DNA from 4 places in the Priestia sp. 10L35 genome. Region 3 is predicted to be linked to each of the others. Evidence: predicted binding sites of a transcription regulator. Region 3 holds the regulator's gene; each other region holds the start of a gene.
The links. The regulator Rex, encoded in region 3, represses fermentation and respiration genes when NADH is low (regulators of the CRP and FNR family bind a similar motif). The targets are predictions, from matches to a motif close to TTGTGAAATATTTCACAA.

Region 1 (5,830 bases), on a different contig from region 3:
TTACTTGGCATAATTCCAAATAGTATCGCTATACCTAATAAAATAAAAGCAATAATAACAAAGATTTTAATACCAGCAAACCAAAACTCAATTTCTCCAAAAGACTTTACGCTTGTAGCATTAATTAAAATAAGTACAATTGAACAAATAAGACAAAGAATCCATAAAGGAATAGAAGAAAACCAATATTGCAGAAAACTACCTGCAGCGATGACTTCAATAACGCACACAGTAAGCCACATAAAGCAATAAGTAGCTCCCATTACAAAAGAAAAACGTCTTCCAAAAGCTTTTTGAATTAGATCTTTCATATTGTGCGATGGGTATACAATAGCCATTTCAGCCAAAGCTCCCATTACAATGAGAAGCAATAGTCCAGCAAATAGATACGAAAAGATAACCGAAGGTCCTGCTAATCCAATTGTATCAGCACTCCCTTTGAAAATCCCTGTTCCAATCATTCCTCCAATAGCAATCATTCGAATGTGTCGCGGTAATAATTGCTTTTTTAACGTATTCTTTGATGCAGTATTTTCTTTCATGATGCCCTCCTTTTAACATAAAAAAGTCCCTGCTGAATTATTCAGCAGGGACGAAAATTTCGCGGTACCACCCTATATTGTAAAAACATCTTACCTCTTAATTACCATAACGGTTTTATCCGTCCTCTCTAAAACACCATTAGAAGAGGAAGCTCTAGGAGTGAATTTCATCTCTAATCTTTGTACTGACTTCCACCAATTATCAGCTCTCTATAACAGGGAGATTAGGATTACTTAAGATCCTATCTTAGCTTTTATTTATTAAATTAAAGTGTATGTAATGTATATCATCATAGTTAGTTTGAAATTAAATGTCAATATGTTTTTATCTATTTACAGCTATAAGAAGAGTTATTAGATTTTACATAAAGATAATCATTACCACTATTCGGTATTTAATCATTCCTTTTCCAATCATTTGCACTGTGATTGAATTGTACGCTTTTCTATAATAGAAAACCTACTGTGCAAACAAGAGTACAGTAGGTTTTCAAATCAGAATAAAAATGGTGAGGAAATATCTCAGTATTGTATCCTAAAGAATATAACAAGACAAGAGTTATTATCCTTTTTGGAACTTTTCTTTTACAAAATTTGAATTATAAATATATAAAAACCTTTAATAATAGGAATTTTAAAGGTTTGTTACTTCTTATAATTTTGATTATAGGAATTTATCTGTACATACGTAAAAGCCATTTAAGAATTATCTTAAATGGCTTTTACAGTGTTTATATTATTTCATTTACTCATCAACAATTATCGTATCAGCGTTTATATCCTCGAAACAGAGGTTTACTGTTCTTTGTTTCGCTCTGGTTCTATGTATTGTTCCAGCTGGTATAAGTAACATATCATTCGGTTTTAACACGGCTGTATCCTTATCTTTAAAATCAATTAAAAGTTCTCCCTCCATAATCATAAAAAGTTCATCTGAATTAGAATGATAGTGCCATTTGTATTCGCCTGAAAATACAGCTATACGAAGGCAGTGATTATTAATGTTTGATACAGGAAAATTCACGTGTTGATCTTTAATATCTTTTGTAATTTCTTGAAGATTAATCTTTTCCAGCTCTAATTTCTCTACCATTACAATTCTCCCTTTATATTTTTTCTATAATAAATTCAATGTAATTTCCCCATATACACTAAACCATTTGAACGATTTCCATTCATAGTTGTATATTCTAATTTCTTGTATTCTAAGGTTTCAAATTGATCTATCCATTCTTTCACGCGTTCTTCGCTATGATGACGTAAAATGGCTCCATCTGGTAATTCAAAAACCCCATATTTATGATACTTAGTGAGTCCCTTTTCATAACGTAATTTATTTCTTTCATCACTATTTAGTAGAAAGTCGTTGATGTAAATAATACCTCCTGGCTTTAGTACCCGTTTAATCTCATTTAAAATAGCATTTTGTTCATCACTTTTATGAACACATGTTAAAACTGCAAAAAGTAAGACAGCATCCAAAGAAGCATTAGGAAAAGGAAGCTTCCCACTTTGAATAACTTGAAAATCGATTTCTGAGTTATGAGACTTAGCTCTTTTAATCATTTCTTCTGAAAAGTCTACACCATGTAAATTGTTATAATCGTAACTTCTTAATTCCAATAAAGTCCGTCCATACCCACAACCATAATCTAATATGGCAGCATTGTGATTAACATGTGTTAGGAATAATTCAGGTTGAAAAGGCGTAGTAAATTCTTTTTTATTAGCTACTTCATTCCAATATTCATCTTGTTTGATCATCTTTATGAAACATCTCCCTATTGATCTATCAACTTTTATTGCATCATAGCATGTAAAAACATAAAATAATGTGAGATATCTCATATTTTTATAATAGTAGGAGAAAAAATGAAATTTTTAAACGACCCTATGCGAAGTTACTATATCGAGAAATACTCTATTCAATCACTTTTTTCCTTTCCAATTACTCCGTTTATTCAGGTCTGCGAATTTGAACGTGGTGAATTTATCTATAAGGAAGGCTCCTATCCTCAATATATTTATTATCTTGTTGAAGGTAAGGCAAAACTCTATGTTACACACGAAAATGGGAAAGTGTCCTTGATTAATTTTTTACAAGCTCCAACATTTATGGGGGAAGTGGAACTATTAAATTCACAAAGATATTCTAAAGCTATACAAACTGTCACTAAAACCATTTGTTTGGCTATTCATATTAACACCTGTAAAAATAAGCTCTTAACAGATGTAACATTTCTCAGATATTTATGTAGTTTTTTAAGTGAGAAAGCAACTAAAATTTCAGCAAAGTATACACAAAATCAGGCCTATCCACTTGAGAATCGCCTTGCTGCCTTTCTAATATTGTCGGCTGATGATAACTTTTATAAAGAAAAACATACTGAAGTATGTGAGTATTTAGGTGTATCATATCGCCATCTGCTCCATGTACTAGCTCAACTATGTAAAAAAAATATTATTGAAAAGCAGTCGCAAGGCTACATCATTAAAGAAAGAGAATATCTTGAAAAACTAGCTAAATTAAATTGAAAATACTTATAATAATTTTGCTTCAAAATAAAGATAACTATATGTATAATCCATACATTTTTAATTAACATAATGAACTTTCTAGGAACCTAACACCTAAAAAAGATTTTCTATTTCATTGTGGTGCTTCTCATTTGTTCTAAAATGTTCAATATTTTTGTCTACTATTTAAAGAAAATCACTCTACTGAGTGATTTTCTTTGTTTAAGGCTAAACTTATACTAAGAATGAATAGTATAAAATAAGAATCTATGGGTGAAAAATGTATGTTAAAAAAGATTGTTCTACTCCTATCCATATCTTTTTTTGCTTTAGGTGCTCCTCTTACTGTATCAGCACACGCAGTCCTTTTGGATGCATCACCGAAAGAAGGAAGTCAACTAAAGAAAATGCCTGACAAGGTATCATTGACGTTTAATGAACGACTAGGAGAAGGTGTTTTTAATCTTCAAGTACGTAATGACAAAGGAAAGCTTATTACCACTAAGAAAGCAACAATGAATCGATCTCATAAAACGATTTCTTTGGATGTGCCACCTTCTAAAAAAGGGATTTATACCGTTAGCTATTCAGTCATTTCTGCGGATAGCCATCCTTTACAAGGAACGTACGTCTTTTCTATAGGAGAAAAAATAGATCAAGCTATTACGAATGACACTAGTAATCAAGGCGAAAACGGTAAGCACAGTTCTTTGTATAATATAGGTTTTTCTTTAGGACAAACATTCTATTATCTGTCCTTATTATGGTTAGTTGGCTTTGTACTATGGAAATGGTATGTTCCTTATCAAACAGGTCATCAGAAACAAAAGTATAATACCAATGTAAAGTACCTCCAGATTGGTTATATGATTTTTCTACTGATTAGTATAGGAGTCCAAGGTACTGGGCTATTAAAAGATTCTAGCCTTTCCCAAATACAAACATTTGTTGTGCATTCTCCTACTGGTTGGTCGTGGATGACTTGTATTCTTCTTGTATGTGTAGGTTTTCTCTTCCTACTAAAGAATAAATGGTTTGATTTTATGTGGGCAGGTTTGCTGTTAGTAGCTACTACGTTAAATGGTCATGCTATAGCATCAGACGTACCAATCTATACAATGATTTTAGACTTTATCCATTTAGTTACAGCCTCTTTATGGGCAGCTGGGTTAGTTTATCTTTTCATGATATGGCGTAAGGAGAGAGAACAAGCTCTAGCTTTTCTTCCTATTTTTTCGCGTATAGCTTTTGTGAGTCTTATGTTATTAATCCTTTCGGGTGTTCTTTACACATTAAAGCTTCTTCCAGACATAACAGCACTCTTTAAAACCACCTGGGGACTGTTATTGTTAGCTAAAATATTTATGGTCATGTTAGTAGCTGGTATAGGAATACTCATTAGAGAACATCTCCGAAAGAATGATTCACCAAGCTTTGCAAAGTTTTTAATTTCCGACATAAATTTTATGCTGATTATTGTATTAATTGTAGGAACGATTACACACTTAAACCCTGTTCCACATAATGACCCTTTGGTATGGAAAGAAAATAAGCAAGACATAGAGTTTCTCGTGAAAACGTCAACCTTATCTCCTGGCAAGGATTTTCTCTGGGTAACAGCATCTTTACCACAGGATGGATCTTCTATTCAATCGATAGACATCGCACTTTCTCCTAAAAATACAGGAGAGCTTGCACCCATAGATGTGCCCTTAAAGGAAAGTAAAGGAGAAAATCGGAAGAAACAACAATTACAGTATAAGATGTATGAAACAAACAACCTTGTCATTCCTTATGCGGGAAGATGGCAAATTGCCGTACGGCTTGTTACATCAAACCTAGATGAGGTTGTGATTTATAAAGACATCGTTGTTTACGATGTTAAATAATGATTTTAGAAAGAAGGAAACGAAATGAAAAAACAAGTAGCAGCTCTTTTATCTACATTCATTCTTTCAACCATTGCATTTGCAGGAACGGCGAGTGCTCATGTTGTCGTATATCCTCAAGAAGCAACACAAGGCTCTTATGAAAAATTTACTGTACGTGTTCCAACTGAAAAAGATATTGCAACTACAAAAGTAAAAGTCGAGATTCCAAAAGACGTAGAAATATCTCGATTCGAGCCTAAAGAAGGATGGAAATATGAACTTCAAGAAGACTCTTCAGGTTTGATTACAAGTGTGACATGGACAGCTACCGATGCAGGCTTGTCGCCTACAGAGTTTGGGGAATTCAGTATGCAAGGAAAAGTAGGCGATAATGCTAAGAAGATTGTTTGGAAGGCCTATCAAACATATAAAGATGGATCAACAGTAGCATGGGAAGGGCCAGCTGATGCAGATACACCTGCATCTATTACAACGGTAGTAAAAGGAAACGGAGCAGAGGGAGATTCTCATATATCAGCTACTAACGATGACTCAAATTCTGCACTTCCTACTACTCTTTCCATTGTTGCCTTAGTATTAGGCATTGTTTCATTAATTTTAAGTTTAAGAAGAAAGAAGCAGAGCTAGTTATTAAAGGTTTGACTAAACAACAATCTAAAAACGCAGGTTAACGTTTGTTAATCTGCGTTTTCTATTCTTATTTATTGATTATTACGATATACATAAGGGTCATCTGGTTTTTCTTCACGTTTTACTTTTGTTATTTTTACAATGGGAATTGTCTTTTTAAATGGTTGATAATACATCGTACTTACTTCACCAGTTACCGTTACCCAATCATCATTTTTAAATGATACATCATCCGGAAATTGAACTAAC
Region 2 (5,830 bases), on a different contig from region 3:
TAACGGTCACTGACTCTTTCAATCGTTTCAACATGCTCCTTACTTTTCCCGAGAAATGTTAAAGTTTCTAACCCTCGAAGCGAATCTACAAAGTGGTTGGACAACACGTGATATGTCTCCCATTGGCTGTCTATTTTTTTTTGTGCAGCCAATCCAAGCAAAATCATAAATAAAATTAAAATTGGCATGGTCACAAGTAAAATAATGCCTGAAAGCCGATCATGGTACCAAACGAAAGCAAGCACCAGCCAAGGTGTTACGCTAATGGCAGCCAGTTTAGGCAAAAACAGCTCGAGATAAGCACGAAGCTTCTGTACGCCTGTGGTGATGAGCGTCACCAAGTTTCCTGTTCCTTCATCTTTGGTAAAACGCGGTCCTAATGAAAAAATGCTTTGCATGACTATCAAACGAAGTTCCTGAGTCGTTTTGACTCCAAATTGATATGCTGTTTTTTTTACTATAAAACCTACGATCTGACGAATCATAAAGGCAGACAAAAACAATCCGATTGCTTTTGTCTGCGAGGTTAAACTTTCACCATGAAAAAGAGCGGTAATTACTTCGGCGAGCCACTTAGCTTGAAAAATAATAGCTACACTTTGAATAGTAATAAGCCCTATTAACATGGCAAGAACCATTTTTATTCCGTTGTAAACCATTAAATTTCTACCCATTAATACTCCATATGCTCCTTATGATCTACACGTTTTCTGAAAACGTAGTAGCTCCAAATTTGATAACCTAACACAAAAGGCAGTAATGCAATAGCAGCGTAAGACATAATTTTTAAGGAATAATTCCCTGATGCTGCATTATGAATCGTTAAACTATAGCTTTCATTGATTGAACTAACCAAAACGGTTGGAAACAATCCTGCAAATATAGAGGAAATTGATAAAATTAAAATTAAGCCAGACATAGCAAATGCCCATCCGTCTTTTTTACGTGTAAGGAAAAATCCTGCTAGTAAATACACGAAAATACCGATGAAAAATGTATATAGCATCAAGCGGCTATGATTACTGAATAAATCTGTTTCAAAAAACGTCATGCCTGAAAAGATAAGAAGTAATAAAGCATTTATAGGCAAAAGCTTCATAGCGACCTTCCGTGAACGATCTCTAATATCGTCCATCGTACGGATCGTGGCAAAAATAAGTCCGTGCCATAAGCAAAGCATTGTTAACGTAACGCCGCCTGTGATGGTATATAGATTAACAATATCCGAAAAGCCGGCATTCATTTGCATATTGCGCTCAACAGGCAGTCCTTTCATTAGCGCTGAAAATAAGATACCAAAAATGAGCGGTGGAAAAAGACTTCCAAAGAAGATAACCCAATCCCATGCATTTTTCCACGCTTGTTTTTCAACTTTCCCTCGAAATTCAAATGCTACACCGCGGCCAATAAGCGAAAGCAAAAGAAGAACAAAAAGAACATATGACCCGCTTAATAGCGTTGCATACCAGTTTGGAAAAGCGGCAAACATAGCACCGATTGCTGAAATTAGCCAAACTTCATTTGCATCCCAAAAAGGACCGATTGTATTAATAAAAGCTCGTCGCTCTAAGTCGTTTCTTCCTAAAAAACGAGACACCATTCCAATCCCAAAATCAAAGCCTTCTAAAAAGATAAAACCAACAAACAGAATGGATACTAGTAAATACCAGAATTCATTAAGAGAAAACATTGTATCCCTCCTTGGTAAACGGATCAGTTGATACTACTTTTGTATGTGCTTCGTGATCGTGATCTGGACCTTTTTTAATTTCTTTAACGAACAAGAACACCATAATCACAGCTAAAATTAAATAAAAGAATGAAAACGAGATAATAGAAAACAGCAATTCACCTGCTGTTACACCAGGAGACACGGCATCTTCCGTTTTCATATAGCCAAATACAACCCAAGGCTGACGGCCAATCTCTGTCATAATCCAACCTGCTGAGCTTCCAAGGAACGGAAAGGCAATGGCAATCGTCATAATACGTAAAAATAGTTTGCTTTCTTGAAGTTTTTTACGAGAAAGCAAGTACGTGCCCCAAATGCCTAATGCACATAATACGCCACCTAGACCAGCCATAATGCGGAAACTCCAAAATGTTGTCCGAACGGGTGGAATATAATTTCCTGCTCCATATTTCGCCGTATACTGCTCCTGTAGCTCGTTCATCCCAGGAACGGAACCTGAAAATTTCCCGTATGATAAGAAACTTAATAAATAAGGTATTTTGATTTCCCCCGTATTTTTCTTTTCATCTGGGTGAATATTTGCTGTCACCGTCCAAGCGCCTGGACTTCCGCTGTTTTCCCATAATCCTTCACTTGCGGCCATTTTCATCGGCTGTGTCTTAACTAAGTATCCAGCCTGTTCATGACCAGATAACGCAATTCCCACACCTGAAACTAACTCTACAATAATGGCAACTTGAAATGATTTTTTGGCAAAAGCCAAATGTTTTTTCTTCAAGAGCATAATGGCACTGACACCCGTGATAAAAAAGGCGCCTGTTGCAAACGAACCTAAAATGGTATGAGGGAATTCAACCCACAGCTGACCGTTTGTTAACAATTTAAAGAAGTCATTCATTTCTAAACGGCCATTATTCAGCTCCATTCCAACCGGATGCTGCATAAAAGAATTAGCCGTTAAAATGAAGAACGCCGAAAAAATAGTACCTAGACTAACAAGCCAAATACATAGACAGTGCAGCCATTTAGGCAAACGATCCCACCCGAAAATCCACAGTCCAAGGAAAGTGGACTCCATAAAAAACGCGAGCAGTGCTTCAATAGCAAGCGGCGCACCGAATACATCTCCTACAAACCTTGAGTACTCTGACCAGTTCATGCCAAACTGAAATTCTTGTAAAATACCTGTTACGACTCCGACAGCAAAGTTAATCAGGAATAAGTGCCCCCAAAACTTTGCCATCTTTTTATACTGTTCATCTTTTTTTACTACGTACATCGTTTCCATGATCGCTACTAAAAAGACAAGACCGATAGATAGCGGTACAAAGATAAAATGAAACAGCGTCGTTGATGCAAATTGAATACGTGATAGTATAACTGTATCCATCTTCTTTCTCCTTTCATATATAAGAACATTCATCATTTCCATAGATACTTTGCTCATTTCTGAGCATCTTTTACTTACATTGTGAAACATTGAGCATAATAATCCGAGAGATATGCTCAATGTTTCACATATATATGTAATATCTCTCTTTCTATTTACATAGTATAGTCTATTTTTTTAGCTGTGCACGGACTTTTTTTGAACGTTTTTAGACTAAAACGTGACTTTCTTGTGACAAAAAAGTGAAGGATCTCTTTATTTTTTTCATAAAAAAAGCACGCTCTGATTTGAGCTTGCTTCTCTATGGTCGATATTTTGCTTTGGCATTTAATTTAGACTGACGAATGATTTGGTTGATGACTTCAGAAAACACAATACCAATGGCAATTGAACCTGAAATCATAAAGGCTTTTGCTGCAAGACTAATCGCTTCATTATAGTTATTTTCTACAAAATTACGCATGGCATCGTATGCTGTTCCTCCCGGAACTAGCGGAATAATACCTGCTACGGTGAAAATAATGATCGGCGTTCGATAAATTTTTGCGTAAATTTGACTAATAATAGCAATAAAGAAGGCCGATGCAACTGTGCTTGGAATTTCATCTACGCCATAGAACGTTAGCAAATAGTAAATGAGCCAGCCAATCATTCCGACAAAGCCACTTTTTAATAATGATTCACGTGGAACATTAAAGATGATCCCAAATGCTGCTGAAGCAATAAAACTTGTAATTATCTGCTCTACGATATGCATATGATGCCTCCCTTCTATAGAAGTGTAAATACAATGGCAATACCTGCACCGATAGCGAATGCCGTCAGAAACGCTTCTGCTCCTTTTGATAATCCAGACAGTAAATGTCCCGCCATTAAATCTCGCACTGCATTGGTAATGGATAAGCCAGGAACGAGTGGCATAACGGATCCAATAATAATTTTATCGATTTGCGTGCCTAGTCCTGAAGCGACTAAAAGAGCTGATAAAAGTCCAATAACTAACGAAGCGGTAAACTCAGCAAAAAAGCGAATCGGAATAAGACGGTGGAAATACACCACGGTTAAAAATCCGAGACCTCCTGAAAACATAGCTGGAATAAAGTCCGTCCATAAACCTTGAAACATGATTAAAAAGCATCCGCTAGAAATGGATGCAGCTGCAAGTTGAACCCATAGTGGAAAAGCTACGTTTGTTGCTTCAATTTCTTGTAGCATTTCATACGCTTCCTCCAAGGAGATGTTTCCTTGACTGATTGTTCTTGAGACGCTATTTACCATGGTTACTTTTTTTAAATCTGTCGTTCGTTCGGAAATACGAATTAACTTCGTTTTCGTCGGTTCTTTCGTTTCAAGTGAAAACATAATCCCTGTTGGCGTCACATAGCTGTGGGATTTTTTTATACCGTAAGACGCTGCAATCCGCATCATTGTGTCTTCTACTCGATACGTTTCTGCTCCGCTTTCTAACATAATTTTACCTGCTAGTAAGCTAACGTCCATAATTTCATATTTATCTAATTTTTGTTGTGTCATCAAATCGCTCCAAACATATTAAAGCTTGGTTTTTTCCCCCTACAGCATACAGTGTATAAGAAAGAGGGAAGTGGACGCAATGGTTAATGCAAAAAAGTGTGGACTTTTTGTCTCACACTTTCAGGAATAGTATATACATTCCTTATCAATTCATACGTTTTGTGGTCTCGCGCTCTACTAATAAAGGTGCCATTTTATACTGTATCTGATCTATTTCTTGCTGATCCTGAATTTGTTGAAGTAAGAGGTTTACTGCTTTTTTAGCCATTTTTTCCATCGGTTGACGGATAGTTGTTAGTGGAGGATGTGCTTCACTAGCTTCTGTAATATCATCAAACCCTATAACAGATAAATCTGCTGGAACGTGAAGCCCGTTTTGCCACGCACAGTGTATCACTTTCAGAGCAATGTAATCCGTAGCACAAATAAGCGCAGTTGGAGGCTCTGGATGATGAGCTAGCTCATTTATAAACTGATATAGTTCATCTGAGTTATTCATATCTTCTTTCACAAACTTTGCGTTTGCTGACGGTACATACTGATAAAAAAGGGACAGACGGTGCTCGACTCCGCTTACAGCTTTTCCAACGAACCCTATATTCTTATGACCAAGGTCCGTTAAGTGAGCAACAGCTAATTGCATTCCCACCGCATCATCTACATGTACAATCGGCCAAAGTGCAGAAGAGGCGTCTCCTGTAAGAGAAACGTAAGGCGTTTGATATTGTTTTAATACATCTACAAACGGATGCTGAGCAGCTACATAGTCTAATAAAATGACCCCATCAAACCAATGGTTCATCATAGCATTTAATTGACGCTCAGCCGTTGTTTCTTCGTAATCCGTGTGTCCAATAAGAACGTCCATCCCTCGACTTTGGACTTGTTGCTGTACCTTTTTTAATAGTTCAATTAGAAACGGATCTTTTAAATCTCTAATTAATATCCCGATAATCCCTGTTTTTTGGGCCCGAAGAGCTGCCGCAAATGGATTCGTCTGATACCCCAAATGAGCTGCTGCTTTTAGCACTTTTTGTTTAGTTGTTTCACTAATTTTAATTTTACCTTCTTTATTATTGAAGATTCTTGATACCGTAGCTAATGAAACACCCGCTTCTTTTGCTACTTCTGTAATCGTGACTTTTTTTCTCCCCATTCGTACCGACTCCCATTTTCTTTTAGTCTATCGACCAAGTAAACATTTTTCTTTATTA
Region 3 (5,830 bases):
TTGTCCTAAAGCGCACGAACAAGTAAATAGGGTGAATAAATACGAAAAAATATAGGCTATTCTTCTAGAAGCAGCTGTAATTCTTCCCACTCTTCCATTAATGTGGATAACTGTGAAGAAATTTTTTCATTTTCACCGTTTAATCTTGATACTTCTTCGTGGTTTTGATAAATTTCAGGATTACAAAGAAGTTCTTCATTCTCCGCTTGTGCGGCTTCTAATTTGTTTACTTCAGTTTCAATTTCTTCAATTCGGCGCGTTCGCTGCCTCATCAATTTCTTTTGTTCTTTATCTTGTTTATAAGACTGTTTATCTACTTTTACCGTACGTTCTTCGTTGGCTTTTATATTTTCTAATTCTTTGATTTCCTCTATTTCTGCTTTCTTTTCTACATAATAGTCATAATCTCCAAGAAATTCTTCTACTCCTTCAGGAGATAGCTCTGCTATTTTGTTTGCAATACGATTAATAAAATAACGGTCATGTGAAACAAATAATAGAGTCCCTGGGTAATCAATTAACGCATTCTCGAGTACTTGTTTGCTATCTAAATCAAGATGGTTAGTAGGTTCATCCAAAATTAAGAAATTAGCTTTTTGAAGCATAAGCTTCGCAAGAGCCAAACGTGCTTTTTCACCACCGCTAAGCGTCGAAACGATTTTCAGTACATCATCACCTGAAAACAGAAAATTTCCAAGCGCTGTACGAATTTCTTTTTCAGGTTTGGATGGGTAGTCATCCCAAAGCTCATTTAAAACAGTTTTATTAGACGTTAAATTAGCTTGCTCTTGGTCGTAATAACCAACCATTACGTTTGAGCCAAAAGAAATGGTTCCAGTCTTGAAGCTTAGTTTATCCACAATACCTTTTAATAACGTAGATTTCCCAACTCCATTAGGACCAACCAACGCAAGGCTTTCACCTTTTTTAATCCGAAGGTTTGCGTCTTGGACGACATATTTGTTTTCATCATATCCGATGGACACGTTTTCGAGATTTAAGACTTCATTTCCGCTTTGACGCTCAATTTCAAACGAAAAACTAGCTGATTTTTCGCCTTCGTTAGGTCGATTTATTAACTCCATTCGATCGAGCTGCTTACGTCTGCTTTGCGCACGTTTTGTAGTCGATGCGCGGGCGATGTTTCGTTGAATAAAATCATTCAGTTTTGCGACTTCATCTTGCTGCTTTTCGTACTGACGCAACTCTTTTTCATATCGCTCTGCTTTTTGTACAAGGTATTTAGAGTAGTTGCCCGTGTACTTGACCGTTGTTTTTTGTGTGACTTCATACACTTGATTTACGACCTTATCAAGGAAGTAACGATCGTGTGAAACAATTAAAATAGCTCCTTCATACCCTTGCAGAAACTGTTCCAGCCATGCTAAAGTTTCAATATCTAAGTGGTTGGTAGGCTCATCCAGAATAAGCAAGTCTGGCTTTGTTAAAAGCAGTTTTGCAAGAGCCAAGCGCGTTTTTTGTCCACCGCTCAAGGAGGAAATAGGGGTGCTATAGTCAAAGTTTGAGAAACGGAAACCGTGAAGAATAGATCGTGTATCCGCTTCATATTGATAGCCGCCTAAATCTTTGAACGTTACTTGAAGCTGATCGTACTCTTTGGTTAGTTTTTCGTATTGAACTGAATCATTAAAAATGTCTGGATCGCCCATCTTCGTTTCAAGCGTACGTAATTCTTTTTCCATCTTCTTTAACGGAGCAAAGACTGTCATCATTTCTTCCCATATGGAGAGTGTTGACTCAAGAACTGTATCTTGTCCCATATAATCAATGGAAACACCTTTAGGTTTAATAATTTCTCCGCTGTCATAAGAAAGCTGCTCAGCAATAATTTTTAATAAAGTTGATTTACCTGCACCGTTTCGTCCCACTAGGGCAATGCGGTCTTTTGATTGTACTTCTAACTTTATATTCGATAAAATGGGTTCTGCCCCATAGTATTTTGTAATACCGTTCAATTGTAGAATAATCATTTTTTCACCTCTAGTAGTATATCCATAGTGTATTTTAACATATTTTCAACTACAAGTTCTTCCTACAAGCGTTTGTAATTTGTAGAGGGACAAGAACAAATGATGAAGCGAATGTTTTGATTCATGAAATAAAATGATTTTACCTGCACATTTTATACAGGATACTATGTTAAAATAAGAGATAAGTGCATCTCTGAACTTATATATGATGGATGTAGAAAATCCGTCATGACTAACAAACGGATCCTTTGAAGGGCTAATTGCTTCGTTCTAGCTACCGACTTTAAGTATTCCTGGATAGACAAAAGGCGTCGGGGTGTGAAGCGGAGTATATATAAAACAAGAGAAAAGAGAGAGAATTGGAAGCGCTACCTCAAGGCGGTTGAGGCTTTGTGAAAGGTAATGCAATATGACTTGAAAATGTTAGTAATGACATACATGAACTGAGGGGGTACAACGTGAACACTGAACAATTAAAAATACCACAAGCAACGGCTAAACGATTGCCGCTTTATTATCGTTTTTTAAAAAACTTGCATGCTTCTGGTAAACAGCGTGTTTCGTCAGCGGAGTTAAGTGAGGCAGTGAAAGTTGATTCTGCTACTATTCGCCGGGATTTTTCTTACTTTGGAGCATTAGGGAAAAAGGGATACGGCTACAATGTGAATTATTTACTTACATTTTTCCGTAAAACGTTAGACCAAGATGAAGTAACGAAAGTAGCACTGATTGGCGTAGGGAATCTGGGAACGGCCTTTTTAAATTATAATTTTATTAAAAATAATAACACCAAAATTGAGTGCGCTTTTGATGTGATAGAAGATAAAGTCGGTACAAAAGTAGGCGACGTGCCGGTTTATCACCTTGACCAATTGGAAGATTATATGAGTGATGATATCTCAGTGGCGATTTTAACCGTTCCTGCCACTGTGGCTCAGCAAATTACCGATCGTTTAGTGAGTTGCGGAATTAAAGGGATTCTAAACTTCACTCCTGCACGCTTAAACGTACCGGATGAGATTCGACTGCATCATATTGATCTGGCTGTAGAATTACAGTCGCTTGTCTACTTTTTGAAAAATTATCCTGTTGAATAAGATGGACTGTGTTACGATTTCCTTAAGTCTAAATTAATAAGGAGAGTGGGAATATGGGGATTGGAGCAGGCAGTTGGATTATTATTGCGATTGTAGCACTGCTTATTTTTGGACCGAAACGGTTACCGGAGCTAGGAAGATCAGTCGGGCAAACGCTTAGAGAGTTTAAGCATGCCGCTAGCGGTGCCTCAGAAGATCGTGAAAAAGATAAACAGCGTCAAGTAGATGACAAAGAGTAAAAGGGTGATCATAGTATGACCGAACAAGAAATGTCAATATATGATCATATAGGAGAGCTGCGAAAGCGCATTTTAATTGTTTTATTTTTCTTTGTCATTGCCACAATTGGCGGCTTTTTTATAGCGGATAAGGTTATTGTCTATTTACAGCATGCTGATGAGGCAAAAAATTTAACGATGAATGCATTTAGGCTAACAGATCCAGTTAAGATTTATATGCAGTTTGCTGTTATTATCGGCTGTGTACTTGCAGCTCCTGTTGCACTGTATCAACTTTGGGCATTTATTAGTCCTGGTTTATATGAAAAAGAGCGTAAGGTAACGCTTGGATATATTCCTGTTTCCATTTTTCTCTTTATCGGCGGTGTCTCTTTTTCTTATTTTGTGTTGTTTCCATTTGTCGTCGATTTTATGACGCGCGTTTCTGATGAGCTGAATGTAAACCAAGTGATTGGCATTAATGAATACTTTTCTTTTTTAATGCAGCTCACACTGCCTTTTGGCCTGTTGTTTCAGCTTCCTGTTGTCGTCATGTTTTTGACGCGATTAGGTATTATCACGCCTATGTTTTTATCTCAAATTCGAAAGTATGCCTATTTCGTACTGCTAGTTATTGCCGCACTTATTACACCACCAGAATTGCTCTCGCACATGATGGTGACAGTGCCGCTCTTAATTTTGTATGAAATCAGCATCATTATTTCCCGCATTTCGTATCGCAAAGTGTTAAAGGCAAGGGCAGAGCAAGAAAGAGAAGATGTTAGTATGTAAAAAAACCACTGAAACAGTGGTTTTTTTATTTAGATGAATCATCTTGATTTTTATATTGCTGCTGCAACTTTTTAATTTTATAGTGCAAGATAAAAATGCGCACCGCAAATCTGAAATCGAACGCGGCTACGAGTGCAAATAAGATCGTGGGGAAATTCCACACGGTTTCCTGAGCATTTTGAATAGCCAGGTAGGTGAATAAAACCCCCATAATAATATAAATAAACCCTCGTGTTAAAGGGATATTCTTCATAAAAACATGCCTCCAAAAATAAACTGCATTTGTTCTGCTTGCTTTTGCATTTCTATAATTTTATCTGCAAAAATAGTTTGAGATAAAATAACGATTGTATTCATCAACACGTGAGCAATAATGGGTACAATAATTAGTTTTGTTCTTGCATAAAGGAATGCAAATACAAATCCCATGGCTGTATACACGAGCAAATGTTTAAAATCCCAGTGTACGGCAGCGAAAATAAGGGAACTAATAAATGCAGAGACAAAGAAATTATATCGTTTGTGAAGAGAGCCGAAAATAATCTTTCGAAAAATAATCTCTTCTAGAATTGGTCCAATAACAGACGTAACGACAATGAGGAACGGCGTTGCTTTAACAAGATTAACAATATTTTGTGTGTTTTCAGATACTTGGGTAATGCCAAGAGCGTGCTCAATCATACCTGCTACAGCTTGACCAGCCATAGCCAGGAACACCCCAAGGACTGACCAGACCACAGTTACCGTTGTTCCCGCATGTTCTATACGCATGGACATGTCACGGCGCAGCAGCAGTAAGACAATAAGTAAACCAAGGATAAAGCTAATGATGGTCCAATAAGTCAAAAGCATGACATTCGCTGTTCGAACTGGATATTGATCAAACATTCCTGTTAATTTTAACAGCGGTATACCAACAACTCCTGAAAACTGCATAAGGATGTAGGTGAGGATAACATACCAATAACGTTTTTCCAATCTTCTATACTCCTTTAAAAGGTTTTTATGTATATATGTCGAAGAAGTACTGTAAAGTTAGTAATTTCTTCTTGCTCGTATTGTAACATACATATTATTGAACAGAGAAAAGAATGCTTTATTTCTCAAAATCGTCGAAATCTAAAACTATTATATGTAGTTTTCGTAAATTTTAAATTTTTTTTGTTTAATACTTGCAAAAAAAACCCACTTTGTTTTAATATAATAATTGTGTTAGCACTCGTTGAGGTTGAGTGCTAATAAAAATGCAAACATATTATTTGAGGAGGTTGTTTCACTTGTTAAAGCCATTAGGTGATCGCGTAGTGATTGAACTTGTAAAATCTGAGGAAAAAACAGCAAGCGGTATCGTGTTACCGGACAGTGCAAAAGAAAAGCCACAAGAGGGTAAAATTGTTGCTGTTGGTACAGGCCGAGTATTAGAAAGCGGTGAGCGTGTAGCTTTAGAAGTAGCTGCGGGCGATCGTATCATCTTCTCAAAATATGCGGGTACTGAAGTGAAATACGAAGGTACTGAATACTTAATTTTACGCGAAAGCGATATTTTAGCTGTAATCGGCTAATTTTAACCACAAACTTATCATACGTAAAAAATAGATTATTAAGAACATCTTGAGGAGGTCAAAGAACATGGCAAAAGACATTAAATTTAGCGAAGAAGCACGTCGCGCAATGCTACGTGGTGTAGATACATTAGCAAATGCTGTAAAAGTAACGCTTGGACCAAAAGGTC
Region 4 (5,830 bases), on a different contig from region 3:
TGTTTTAACATCCTTTAATTTTAGTTCATTAAACTCCTTTTTTGTAAGATTAACGCGCTTCAGCACTTCATTAATTTTTTGATCAAAATCTTCTAAGCTTTCTAAATCTGAAGCCATATAATGAGCATCAACTGTTCTTACATCTTTATGTACTTTTTTAACTTCATTTAATTCATACTGTTCTACTTCATCAGCCGTTTTAAACGTTTCAACGCTTGAAATGGTTTCGCCATTCGTATCAGCTACAACGTAACCGTCTTCAGCTTTGATCACATATCCGACTTCTCCGTTACCTAACGCAATTAAGTCTGACTGTTGAAAAGCGGCTTTCTCTTTTTCTTTTTGAAATTCCTTATCTGTCATTCCCTTAGTAACGAGAGCTTTAAGTTCTGACGTGTCTTTACTGCCTTTTTGATTTGCTTCTACTTTCTCAGATGTCACTGATGAAGTTTCTGTATTAGATGGCGAATGAGTGACCGTCCCGATGACAAAAATAAGACCAAACACAATCCCTATGCCATACAAAAATTTGCTTGTTTTATGAGCTCTAAATAAAATTCCTAACACAATGCAAACAATACCTGCAATCAAGCTATCTACTAATAATAGATGTCCCAACAACCAAACCCCTCCTCTTTAATTCTTGTTTATGTTAAAAAAATCCATAAAAGAAGTCAATACAATTAATGTAAATAAAGTTTTAAATAGGAATATATTCATAATTATTACTAATTAATCCCTTTTAGTAGGTCTCAAAAATAAAACACACCACCTAAAAATAGATGGTGTGTGAAGTATAGTAAGCAATTAAGAAATTTGTTTAAGTTCTGATGAGAGTTTTAAAAACTCTTCTTTATTTTTCATCAATAGCGTGCGGTCGATTTCTTCTTTTAGCTGTGCTTTACGAAATTCTGCAATCGCCTTGTCTAAAATCATCTCAGCGAATAATGCATCAAGCACCTTTCCGTTGGATTTTTGCGGTGAATTAAGTAAATTCTTTTTCATAAGAAATCAACTCCTTGGCTTTTTTATAATATAACACAAATATTCTGACTTTTCAATCATTTAAACCAAGTATTTTACATCTATTTTTTTCACATAAAAAGGCCGCCCTTTTGTTATAAAGAGCGGCCTTTTATTACGAATCTGCGGCTTTTTCTTTTACTTCCGCATAGTAGTTTTCATATTCAATAAATTCAGGAGCTTGATGAGCTGCCATGATACCGTGGTAGCTGATATCTAAGCCCACTTCTTCTTCTTCTTCCGTAGATCGAAGCGGAACCACCAAGGAAATAACCTTTAACCCTATCCACGTCGTAACAAATCCCCAAGCGCATAGAGCGATTAACCCAAGAAGTTGAACGCCAAGTAACGTCCAGCCTCCTCCGGTAAACACACCGCCGTCTGTAGAAAACAAGCCCACAGCCAACGTGCCCCATATTCCCGAAGCTGCGTGTACAGGAAAAGCTCCTACAGGATCGTCGATTTGACGTGCTTCGAGCCAGTTTGTAGCTGCCATCATTAATAAGCCAGATACAGCTCCAATAAAAATAGCAGATGGTGTGTTAACAAAAGCGCACCCGGCCGTAATGCCAACCAGTCCGGCAAGCGATCCATTTATTACAGAAGGTGCATCTGAACGGTTGTAGCGAAATAAAGTATAAAATAAAGTAGCTGCTCCGCCTGCTGCTGCTGATAACATTGTGACAACAGCAATGTGACCAATTCTAACGTCAGTGGCACTTAGCGTACTTCCTGCATTAAACCCGAACCATCCAAACCATAATAAAAAAGCACCCACTGATGCAAGCGGCAAATTGCTTGGAAGAGAAACAGAACTAATTCCATTTTTCGTGAACTTCCCTTTTCTCGGTCCAATCATTATTGCAGCTGCTAAAGCTGAAAAACCGCCAAGAGCATGGATAACTGCCGAACCGGCAAAATCAAGCATCCCTAACTTACTAATCCATCCGCCTCCCCAAATCCAGTGGCCGGCTATAGGATAAATAAATGTAGTCATCAAAATCGCATATAAAAGATATGCCCGGAAATTAATTCGTTCTGCCACCGCTCCAGAAACGATAGAAATGACCGCAATAACAAACGCACATTGAAACAGCCAAAACGTTTCAAGCCCAATTGGAATGTCAAGGTGCGATAAATTACCTGAGAGCGCAAAACCGCTTTTACCGACAACTCCACCTAAATCATCACCGTACATTAATCCAAAACCAATTAAATAGAAACAAAGCGTTCCTATTGTAATATCAGCGAATACTTTCATAATAATATTTACGCTATTTTTATAGCGGACAAAACCTGCCTCTAACAAGGCGAAGCCGCCTTCCATTAACAAAATCATCGCCGCTGTTAACACGACCCACGTTGTATTTATCCCTAAACTTAGTTCATTAACACTCATATCCCAACGCCTCCACTGCTTTTTAATCGTTTTATTTCTTGTACAATAGCAGGCGAAAGCGTAATTTCACTTGTTTCTTCATTTTCCGCTTTTATTAATTCAAGAACTTCATGAAGTTCTCGCATTTGTGCTTTAAGTTGATCAATTTTTTTAAAGCGTTCCTTTACGTATACCATATACTCGACCGCTTGATGCTGACTTAAAGGACGCCCGGTAAAAAATTTACGAAACGGTGATAGTGATTGATACCAAGCTTCTTCAGCACGTTTCTTCTCTTCGTATTTACTAATTTTCGTTTTTATATCTTCTATTTCTTGTGCTTTAGCTTCTTTTAACTTCATTATAAATTCAATTAATTTTAATTGAGGCAATGTAATGACCACATTATGATAAAGTTCATCCACTATAACCATGTTATATCTCCTTACATAAGATGTTATATTCTGATTATATGTAGAACACTATAGTAAGTCAATGTAATTTTTTGAAAACTCTTTAAATAGTAAATGCGCCCTATCTTTTTACTACTTATAGAATATTAAGCTCGTATGTGTTGAAATATGACGTTATTTGTTTTATCGTAGGAAGAGGAATCATGTTAGTTCCCTATTTTAATTTTATTTACCTAGGCAATTATTCGCTTTATTTCTTATAAACTTTTATTAAACAAAGGGTTACGAGGTTCTTCACTTATTTTTTCAACGAAATGAGTTGATTTTATCTCGTATTAAAATTAAAATAGAATTATGTGCAAGATTTCACAACTTCACAATGTAGTTTGAAAGTCTAGCAGATAACTAGGAACTACATATGCAACAGTATCCAGCAAAGGAGGACTTTTCATGTCTCAATCAACTATTCAAAAATCAGCTGCAGAGGAAAATGCTGCTGTACAAACAGAAGCGGCAGTTAACAAAGGTCAAGCGGATGTGTTAGATCAATTGTTAAAGCCTGAAGTACAAGAAGCTCTTACTGTTCTTGTAGATAATTTACCAAAATTATCTGAAATGGTAACGGTGCTTACAAAAACTTACGACGTTGCGCAATCATTATTAACTGACGACGTATTAAAAGAAGATCTACTTGGTGGAGTAAAAGAATTTATCGAGCCGGTAGAAGGAACAGTAAAAGGTCTTGCAGCTACTGCAATCGAAGCAAACGATCGTGCAGAAGCAAATGCTTCTAATTCAATCGGTTTATTCGGTTTATTACGCATGCTTAAAGATCCACAAGCTCAAAAACTATTCCGCTTTGCACAAGCGTATTTAGACATTACAAACGAAAAACAAAAATAATTTTCATTAAAAAGTGTGGACGGAGGATCGACTATGTCAAAACATATTTTAATTTTAGGCGGCGGTTACGGTGGTTTATTAACTGCAATGACAGCTCGCCAACACCTAAGTGCGGATGAAGCAAAAATTACAGTAGTGAACCGTTTTGCTACTCACCAAATCATTACAGAATTACACCGTCTAGCTGTAGGCGGCGTTTCTGAACAAGCGGTAGCTTTACCACTTGATAAATTACTTAAAAACTACAACGTTGATTTAAAAATTGCAACGGTAAAAGAAATCTCACCAGATCAACGTGAAGTATCTCTTGAAGATGGTACAAAATTAAGCTACGACTACCTTGTTACAGCTTTAGGTAGTGAAACTGCTTACTTCGGTATCCCTGGTTTAGAAGAGCACAGCTTCGTTCTTAAATCAGTAAATGATGCAAACCGTTTACGTGCACACGTAGAAGCTTGTATCGCTGAATACAGCAAAACAAAAAATAAAGCTGACGGTACAATCGTAGTTGGCGGTGGCGGATTAACAGGTATCGAACTTGTTGGTGAATACGCTGACTTAATGCCAAGCCTATGTCTAAAACACGGTGTTGATCCGAAAGAAATTTCTCTATACTGTGTAGAAGCAGCTCCTACAGTTCTTCCAGGCTTCCCTGCTGAATTAGTAGAGCGCGCTCAATCAAGCTTAACAAAACGTGGCGTTACATTTGTTACTGGTACACCTGTAACAAAAATGGATGCTACAACTGTTGAACTTAAAGACGGCAGCAAAATTGAAACAAAAACAATGGTATGGACTGGCGGAGTTCAAGGTAACTCTGTAGTTGCTAACTCAGGTATCGAAGTAAACCGCGGTCGTGCACTTGTAAATGAATTCTTACAATCTACATCTCATAAAGATGTATTCCTTGCTGGTGACTCCGCGGTTGTAATGGGTCCAGAAGGTCGCCCTTACCCACCTACTGCTCAATTAGCTTGGCAAATGGGTGAAGTTGTAGGCGTGAACTTAGCAGTAGCTATTCGCGGCGGAGCAATGGAATCATTCGTTCCTGTCTTCTCTGGTACACTAGGAAGTCTTGGACGCAAAGATGCAATTGGTACAATCGGCGGAAACAAAACGCAATTAAAAGGTTTACCAGCATCACTTATGAAAGAAGCAAGTAACGTTCGTTACTTATCTCATATCAAAGGATTATTTGCATTAGCTTATTAATCCGTCTTAAAACGAAAGAGGAATTCTCCTCTTTCGTTTTTTTATTTACATAAGCCAAGAAATAAGAAGCGGCAGCGTAATCAACGATAAAATAGCACTAATGACAAAAGCAGACGCCGTTTCATTTTCTAAGCTTTCAAACCGCAAAGCAATCATCGCAGCTACAGCAGACCCAGGAAAAGCTACCAGCAAAATAGCTTTTGTCACTTCATCTGAAGATAATCCTATCCATACTGCAATTCCGAGCATAACGATGGGTTGAACCGCTACTTTTAAGACAGCGATCCCAAGCGCACCTTTACTGAAGTTAATTTTTCCAATTCCAATCGTTACTCCTACCGCAAACAAAGCTGCTCCCGATGTGATACTTCCGATTTGATCAAGCATATCCTGTAACAGTTTAGGTGACTGAAAGCCGCAAAGCGTTAAAATCACTCCAATTAACGGTACACATGCCAAAGGCTCAGATAAACCATGCAAAATGGAATGAACCGTTACTTTGAATAAACTTGTTTTCTCTTCCCCTTCTTTTCGCCCCCGTTGTCCAACGGTTCCTAAAATCGTTGCCAGCGGATCTAAAATCGCGTTTACTACGATGCCTGTTATGGCAATTGGAATCGCTACGGCGCCTGCACCGAACAATCCTCCGAGTACTGGAATGCCCATAAAAGCAAACGTTGGCTGAGCTGAGTTTAGGGCAAACATAGAAGAAGAAGTTAACGTATGCTTCCCTGCATACTTCACGACGAGCAATATAATGAGGTAAAACCCGACGATTCCTAAAATCAGCGTTACTAAAAACGGCCATTCGTCTATGAGTGTTTTTCTTGGGGTTGTCGTTACACCTACAAATAAGTGTGCAGGAAGCGCAAACTTCGTTACTAATGTGTTGAGCCCCTTA

Region 1: yeiL (transcriptional regulator YeiL) is a predicted target of Rex. The motif match lies at 2,375-2,392, and genes of this name have one in related genera.
Region 2: AC1DEF_RS20620 (cytochrome ubiquinol oxidase subunit I) is a predicted target of Rex. The motif match lies at 3,163-3,180, and genes of this name have one in related genera.
Region 4: AC1DEF_RS06650 (DUF1641 domain-containing protein) is a predicted target of Rex. The motif match lies at 3,169-3,186, and genes of this name have one in related genera.

What each region holds. Positions count from the first base shown of each region.
Region 1 covers NZ_JBFTKA010000002.1:982,689-988,518, reverse strand. Annotated here, with positions in the region: gene AC1DEF_RS10995 (amino acid permease) at 1-542, opposite strand, end outside; T-box leader at 586-800, opposite strand; gene AC1DEF_RS10990 (cupin domain-containing protein) at 1,288-1,617, opposite strand; gene AC1DEF_RS10985 (class I SAM-dependent methyltransferase) at 1,671-2,306, opposite strand; gene yeiL (transcriptional regulator YeiL) at 2,415-3,077, shown strand; gene AC1DEF_RS10975 (copper resistance CopC/CopD family protein) at 3,344-4,948, shown strand; gene AC1DEF_RS10970 (YcnI family copper-binding membrane protein) at 4,973-5,578, shown strand; gene AC1DEF_RS10965 (TIGR03943 family putative permease subunit) at 5,653-5,830, opposite strand, start outside.
Region 2 covers NZ_JBFTKA010000006.1:60,019-65,848, reverse strand. Annotated here, with positions in the region: gene cydD (thiol reductant ABC exporter subunit CydD) at 1-674, opposite strand, end outside; gene cydB (cytochrome d ubiquinol oxidase subunit II) at 674-1,690, opposite strand; gene AC1DEF_RS20620 (cytochrome ubiquinol oxidase subunit I) at 1,677-3,083, opposite strand; gene AC1DEF_RS20615 (threonine/serine exporter family protein) at 3,385-3,840, opposite strand; gene AC1DEF_RS20610 (threonine/serine exporter family protein) at 3,855-4,616, opposite strand; gene AC1DEF_RS20605 (LacI family DNA-binding transcriptional regulator) at 4,762-5,772, opposite strand.
Region 3 covers NZ_JBFTKA010000022.1:3,289-9,118, forward strand. Annotated here, with positions in the region: gene AC1DEF_RS28115 (ABC-F family ATP-binding cassette domain-containing protein) at 57-1,991, opposite strand; gene AC1DEF_RS28120 (redox-sensing transcriptional repressor Rex) at 2,450-3,088, shown strand; gene tatA (twin-arginine translocase TatA/TatE family subunit) at 3,142-3,327, shown strand; gene tatC (twin-arginine translocase subunit TatC) at 3,343-4,098, shown strand; gene AC1DEF_RS28135 (YdiK family protein) at 4,124-4,351, opposite strand; gene AC1DEF_RS28140 (CPBP family intramembrane glutamic endopeptidase) at 4,348-5,076, opposite strand; gene groES (co-chaperone GroES) at 5,376-5,660, shown strand; gene groL (chaperonin GroEL) at 5,728-5,830, shown strand, end outside.
Region 4 covers NZ_JBFTKA010000002.1:143,179-149,008, reverse strand. Annotated here, with positions in the region: gene AC1DEF_RS06670 (hypothetical protein) at 1-618, opposite strand, end outside; gene AC1DEF_RS06665 (IDEAL domain-containing protein) at 808-1,005, opposite strand; gene AC1DEF_RS06660 (ammonium transporter) at 1,139-2,422, opposite strand; gene AC1DEF_RS06655 (hypothetical protein) at 2,419-2,835, opposite strand; gene AC1DEF_RS06650 (DUF1641 domain-containing protein) at 3,265-3,717, shown strand; gene AC1DEF_RS06645 (NAD(P)/FAD-dependent oxidoreductase) at 3,751-4,929, shown strand; gene AC1DEF_RS06640 (AEC family transporter) at 4,975-5,830, opposite strand, start outside.